Regions from separate parts of the Lysinibacillus sp. NPDC097868 genome, predicted to be linked through region 2. Evidence: predicted binding sites of a transcription regulator. Region 2 holds the regulator's gene; the other holds the start of a gene.
What was found. The regulator CtsR, encoded in region 2, represses protease genes until heat stress. The targets are predictions, from matches to a motif close to ATGGTCAATAAAGGTCAAACA.
Positions count from the first base shown of each region.

Region 1: a site for CtsR is predicted at 1,868-1,888, ahead of ACIQXJ_RS00165 (ATP-dependent Clp protease ATP-binding subunit). Genes of this name have one in related genera too.

Region 1 is NZ_JBIWBS010000001.1:38,908-42,333, forward strand. It holds gene ACIQXJ_RS00150 (prolyl oligopeptidase family serine peptidase) at 1-412, shown strand, start outside; gene ACIQXJ_RS00155 (metal-sulfur cluster assembly factor) at 466-774, shown strand; gene ACIQXJ_RS00160 (Crp/Fnr family transcriptional regulator) at 989-1,684, opposite strand; gene ACIQXJ_RS00165 (ATP-dependent Clp protease ATP-binding subunit) at 1,951-3,426, shown strand, end outside.
Region 2 is NZ_JBIWBS010000005.1:163,456-166,881, forward strand. It holds gene ACIQXJ_RS21195 (class I SAM-dependent methyltransferase) at 1-557, opposite strand, end outside; gene ACIQXJ_RS21200 (magnetosome magnetite crystal formation protein family) at 683-988, shown strand; gene ACIQXJ_RS21205 (CtsR family transcriptional regulator) at 1,319-1,789, shown strand; gene ACIQXJ_RS21210 (UvrB/UvrC motif-containing protein) at 1,804-2,346, shown strand; gene mcsB (protein-arginine kinase McsB) at 2,343-3,426, shown strand, end outside.

The sequences.
Region 1 (3,426 bases), on a different contig from region 2:
CGTCACATCAGGCTGTTTGAAACTTTATGATTGGATTCAAACGGCAGCAATATGTATGGGTGGCCCTGGTTTTATTAAATTAGGTGCATATCAATTGCAACAAATGGCGAAAAACGGTGTGAAATTTCCGATGTCAGAACAAGAAGTACAAAAAACGAATGAACTTCTCGCAAAGTATGATATCAGTTTAACACCAGAACAATTCGCTGGCCGCCCTGTATTCTTTTGGCATGGTGAGCATGATAAAACCGTACCTTTTAATGATACGTATAATTTTTATTTAACATTACGTGCATACTACGATAAAAATCCGAGCAACTTAAAATTTATTACAGATAAACATGCTGGTCATACTGTAACACGTGAAGGTATGTTGGCGGCAACCGATTGGCTTGCACAGCATTTGGCATAATAAGAAGCATCTGCTATGATTAAGTTAACACTGTGACGAAAGGAGAAATACAGATGGATCAAGATATGAAAGACAGCATGTTAAGTGCATTAGAAAACGTAATCGACCCTGAGCTTGGTATTGATATCGTCAACTTAGGTTTAGTATATGATGTAGAGTTAGATGACGAGGGTTTAGCAACAGTTACCATGACACTAACTTCAATGGGCTGCCCAATGGGACCGGTTATTGTCGATCAAGTAAATACAGCTATGAGTGAACTACCAGAGGTGAAAAGTACAAATGTAAATATTGTATGGAACCCACCTTGGTCAAAAGATAAAATGTCACGCTATGCGAAAATGGCATTAGGTGTCCGCTAGAAGATTGACTTCTAACAATATGAATAAAAAATCCCTGCTTGCACATAACTGTAAGCGGGGATTTAATATTTATTTTGCTATAGCAGAAGTCCTCCGCTTTTAAAGGTAGGGGAGACATGTCAAAGATGAATTCGCTGAGGATTATACCCTCGGCTTAATTAATAGATAAAGCAACTTGCGAATATCTTAGATACGTCACGCCGTAGTTGATAAATTAGTCAATACGGCAAATTTGCAATGGGCAATTTTCACAGGCAATTTCATTTTTTAAATATTGTAAATCAAGAATTGTAATATAGCCTTTTTCGAAGGATAGAATGTGATGTTTTTTAAGATCGTTCAACATACGGTTAATCATTTCTCTACTTGTAGCACATAAATTTGCAATTTCTGAATTCGTTAATGGAAAGTCGATAAAAATTGACTCATTTTCTAATGGCTTCCCATACGTATTTGAAAGGCGAATTAGCGTTGAAAATAAAGCACCTTTTTTACCATTTAACACTAAATCACGTAGACGGCTTTGGTATTTTAAATTTTCTGTTTGCAACCATTTCATATACTCTACCATTAAATGTGGTTGCTCCACTAACAGATGCTCTAATGATTTACGACTTAAAACATATAACGTTGAAGTTTCTAAAACTTTAGCTGTCATCGAAAAAAAAGTGAGGTTACAAAATAATGAGCCTTCACCAATTATACTATCAGGACCGCAAATACGAATTGTTAATTCCTTTCCACTTTCGGTTTCCTGGCTAATCGAAATAGCCCCTGTTTTAATATAATAAATTTCTTTAGCTCGTTCCCCTTCTAAGAAAATTTTACTATCTTTATTCACTTTAATAAAAACTCCATTATTTTGAAAAAGCGCATGCATTTTCTCTTGAATATTATCCATTAGTACCATATATCAAACACATCTCTTTCTTTTTGTAATAAAAATTACCTGTATTACAAAAGGATGACGATAATCATTTCGATATACTAAAACAACGAAACATACCACTATTATAACGTAATTTTCCATTTTTCAGTAAAAAATTTTTGAGCTTTTTTTTTGCTACGATTTGTCGATTGTTGTAAAATAAAGTTAGTCAAAAAAGGTCAAACTTTTAGTGGAATCAAAATTAGGGTAAAGATATAAAAAGAAACGAAGAGAAGAGGAGTGCTACAATGCAATTTCAACAAACTGATGATAAAAAACCATTAGAGCAATTTGGTCGTAACTTAGTTGAAGAAGTGAAAAACGGCAAAATGGACCCTGTAATTGGACGTGATGAAGAAATTCGCAATGTGATTCGAATTTTAACACGTAAAACGAAAAATAACCCGGTTTTAATCGGTGAACCAGGAGTAGGTAAAACAGCCATTGTAGAAGGGTTGGCACAACGTATAGTGAAAGGTGATGTTCCAGAAGGATTAAAAGAGTGCGTATTGTACGAGCTTGATATGAGTGCATTAATAGCTGGAGCAAGTTATCGTGGTCAATTTGAAGAAAGATTAAAAGGCGTACTAAAAGAGGTAAAAGAATCTGAAGGGCGCATTATTTTATTTATCGATGAAATCCATACAATTGTTGGTGCTGGTAAAACAGACGGAGCAATGGATGCTGGAAATATGTTAAAGCCTATGCTTGCACGTGGCGAACTCCATTGTATAGGAGCTACGACATTAGACGAATATCGTATGTATATTGAAAAAGATCCTGCTTTAGAACGCCGCTTCCAACAAGTGCTTGTTCGTGAACCATCTATTGAAGATACAGTTTCTATTTTACGTGGCTTAAAAGAACGCTTTGAGCTGCATCATGCAGTACGTATTCATGATCGAGCTATTGTAGCGGCTGCTGAGCTTTCAAATCGCTATATTACAGAGCGTTTTTTACCAGATAAAGCGATTGATTTAATTGATGAGGCATGTGCAATGATCCGTACAGAAATCGATTCAATGCCACAAGAATTAGATGCGGTGACTCGTCGTATCATGCAATTAGAGATTGAAGAACAAGCATTACGTAAGGAAAAAGATGAAGCTAGTAAAAAACGTCTGGAGCAATTACAAGAAGAGTTAACAAAACTTAAAGATTCATCAGAAGGTATGCGTAAACAATGGGAAGCAGAGAAAGAAGCATTGCAAGGCATCCAGAAAAAACGTGAATCACTTGATAAATACCGTCGTGATTTAGATGAAGCAGAAAGTAAATATGATTTAAATAAAGCAGCTGAATTACGACATGGGAAAATTCCTGCCCTTGAAAAAGAGCTTCAAGAGATGGAAAAACATTTAGAAAAAGGTAGTGAGACACGTATTTTGCGTGAGGAAGTTACTTCTGATGAGATTGCTTCAATTGTATCTCGTTGGACAGGTATCCCTGTAACAAAGTTAGTTGAAGGTGAACGCGAAAAATTACTGCGTTTAAAAGATACGTTACATGAACGGGTTGTAGGACAGGATAATGCTGTTCAGCTAGTTACAGAAGCGGTATGGCGTGCCCGAGCAGGCATTAAAGATCCACATCGCCCAATTGGTAGCTTTTTATTCCTTGGGCCAACAGGTGTTGGTAAAACTGAGCTCGCTAAGGCACTTGCTGCACAGTTGTTTGATTCTGAGGAGCATTTTATTCGTATTGATATGAGTGAGTATATGGAG
Region 2 (3,426 bases):
CGGATCGATTGCTCCATACTAGCTAATTCTGAGGCTGAAAGTTTTGTGTGCTGTTGCCAATACGCGCGCCATAACTCAAATTGAAGCTCTGTTTCAGCGGAGTTAAGTTGACCGTATTTAGAAACAAGGACAAATGGTGCACCGGATTTTAAACGGTGTGCAATTCCTTTTAATGTAGCAAGTTTCTCCTCATAGGATTCAATAAAATGGAGAACTAATATACAACTGGCCGCATCAAACTTCGTAGCAGGTACCGATGCAGTTAGTATTGTGCCTTGTAATAAAGAAATATCATTAGGTAATGATTGAAGACGATTTTCTGCAATTTCCAACATCGCTTCAGATGGATCTATACCGATAAATGACCAATCGGGTCTTTGCTCGGCTAACTGTATAATTTCATTACCACTACCTGAGCCAACTATTAAAAAACTAGCTTTCTCTTGTAGTGCGGATTGATAAAAAGCTTTCGTTAAACGAAGCATGGCATCGTAACTTGGTAAAGTACGTCGAATGCCTTTTTCATATTCGTTAGCAAGCGTATTATTAAATTCCATCTAGTATCACATACCTTTCAAAAAAAGTTTAAAAAATTTAAGAAGCATTTGAAACTATTTAGCGTATAGTTCCGTAAATAGGAGTATTAATAATAATGACACACCATAAAGGAAGGTTGATATATATGGAAACAAAGTGGTCTAAGGTAATCATACATGCCAGCGCATTTTTTGCGCCATTTTTAGTGCCGATTTTATTTTTCCTAATTAGTTCAGATGAAGAAGTGAAAAGTTTTTCGGTGCAAGCTTTATTGTTCCAAATTGTGATGGGCGTATTGATTATCATTGCGGGTATCCTATCTTTTGTATTAATCGGTTTACCGTTCTTATTAATATTCATCGCTATGGTATACATCGTACCTATTATCGGAATCGTGAAGGCATTTTCAGATGAACCTTGGCGTTACCCGATAGTTGGACGCTGGGTATAATTTTTAATGACGCAAGTATATGCTATGAGCATATGCTTGCGTTTTTTCTATAAGCAAAAAGGGTACATTATAGGCAAAACCAACTTTAATTATTAGGGACAAGCCTTTTTTAATCGCCAGCTCCCTTTTTTTACACAGAAATAATAGTACATCATGATTAAGTTAACAGGTCCCTGCCGTGTGTTTTTTGTAGACAATCTGTTAAACAATGCGCTTTACACAAATCTTTGTGCGAAATAATTGCAATTATTTTCAAGCGTTTTGTATAATATACTCAAAGATAGTCAAAGATAGTCAAAGTCAGTGAGGTTAGCGAGGTGTATTCCTAAAGTGCGTAATATTTCAGACATCATAGAAGGCTACTTAAAGCAAGTACTTGAATTAGGTGGAGAAGGGCATATTGAAATTAAACGTAGTGAAATTGCTGATAAATTTCAATGTGTGCCCTCACAAATAAATTATGTGATTAATACAAGATTTACAGCTGAGCGGGGTTACCTGGTGGAAAGTAAACGGGGTGGCGGTGGATACATCCGTATTTTACGTGTCCGTGCAAACTCACAAATTGATTTGATAGATGATGTGCTCTTGCAAATTGAAGGAGGAGCCTCACAAACGGTTGCGGAAGGTGTAGTATATCGTTTGATTGATGAGCAGGTAATTTCGAAGCGAGAAGCGAAATTAATGTTAGCAGCGGTTGATCGTTCGACTTTAGATTTACAACTCCCTTTAAGGGATAGTATTCGTGCAAAAATTTTGCGAGCGATGTTAACAACCATTAAATATGAAAAGCAAAAATAAAAGAGGTGATGGAAATGATTTGCGAACATTGCAAGCAGCGCAATGCGACAGTAACTGTGACTCAAGTACAAAATGGGCAGAAGGTGGAACACCATTATTGCGATGTCTGTGCCTCACAGTTCCATCCGTTCCATGCAGAGTTTAAACAAGAGCCTGTATCGATTCAACAATTATTATCCAACTGGTTTGGCTCACCTACATGGCAAAAAGTCGGTGAAAAACAGCAAGCGCCACCTCAGCAACAAACATGTCCACAATGTGGATTTACGTATAAGCGATTTTTGAAAGAGGGTAAATTTGGTTGCCCTAGTTGTTATGACACGTTTAGCGAGCATTTGCCAAAGCTGTTTAATCGTATTCAAGCAGGACCACAGCATATAGGTAAAATGCCTGGTGCTCAAAACAATGTTTTTGTCATTAAAAAACAAATTGAAGATATTCGGAAACGCATGAAGGCTGCAGTGGACGAGGAGCAATTTGAGGAAGCGGCGAAGCTTCGTGACGAGGCAAAGGATCTTGAACAACAGCTACAATTCGAAGGTGGTGATGTGTCATGATGATTGAGTCGTTTTTAGAGCGTGCTACACCTGCATGGATGGATATGGAGGATGATTATTCAGATATCGTCATTAGTACACGCATCCGCCTTGCGAGGAACTTAGATGGTTTTCGTTTCCCTTTAGTTTTCTCGGAAAACGAGGCATTACAGGTAGAGCAGGCTGTGACCCACGCAATACAGGACAGTTCCAAGCTTCAAGAAAGATATTCTTATTTTTCAATAAAAGATTTAACACCGTTACAACGACAAATTTTAGTTGAAAAGCATTTAATTAGTCCACAGCTTGCAAAAAAAGAGCAAGTCGGCGCTATGTTGTTGTCTGAGGATGAATCTATTTGCATTATGGTGAACGAAGAAGACCATTTACGCATTCAATGTATGACGGCGAGTTTTCAACTTCTGAAGGCATACGAGCAAGCAAATAAGATTGATCGAGCCTTAGAAGGAGCCTTGCCATATGCGTTTCGTGATACTTTTGGTTATTTAACAAGTTGCCCAACTAATATTGGTACTGGATTACGTGCTTCTGTTATGATGCACCTTCCCGCGCTTACTCTGACAGGTCAGATGAATCAAATCATCAATGCAATGACTCGTTTAGGGATGACCGTTAGGGGTATATACGGTGAAGGTAGTGAAAATTTAGGAAATATTTATCAAGTATCAAACCAAATTACTCTAGGAAAAACAGAAGAAGATATTTTAGCAGATATCCAAAGTGTTGCAGAAAAAATTATTCAAAAAGAACGGCAAGCAAGAAGTAAGCTAATGGAAAAAGCGGAACTTGCTTTAGAAGATCGTGTATACAGAGCTCTAGGGACATTAACACATGCTCGAATTTTAACAAGTGAAGAAGCTGCTACTTGCATATCAAATGTACGTTTAGGAGTGGATTTGCAGTTGATTGATAATATTAAAGCAACATCTTTAAACGAGTGCGTTGTCAGCATGCAGCCAGGATTTTTACAGCACTATGCAGGAGAGGTTTTACCGCCTGCTGAGCGAGACAGAGCACGAGCAAAAATGTTGCGAGAGGCATTATTTCTAGAAACTAAGAGTAAGCCTATTATAGGGGGAA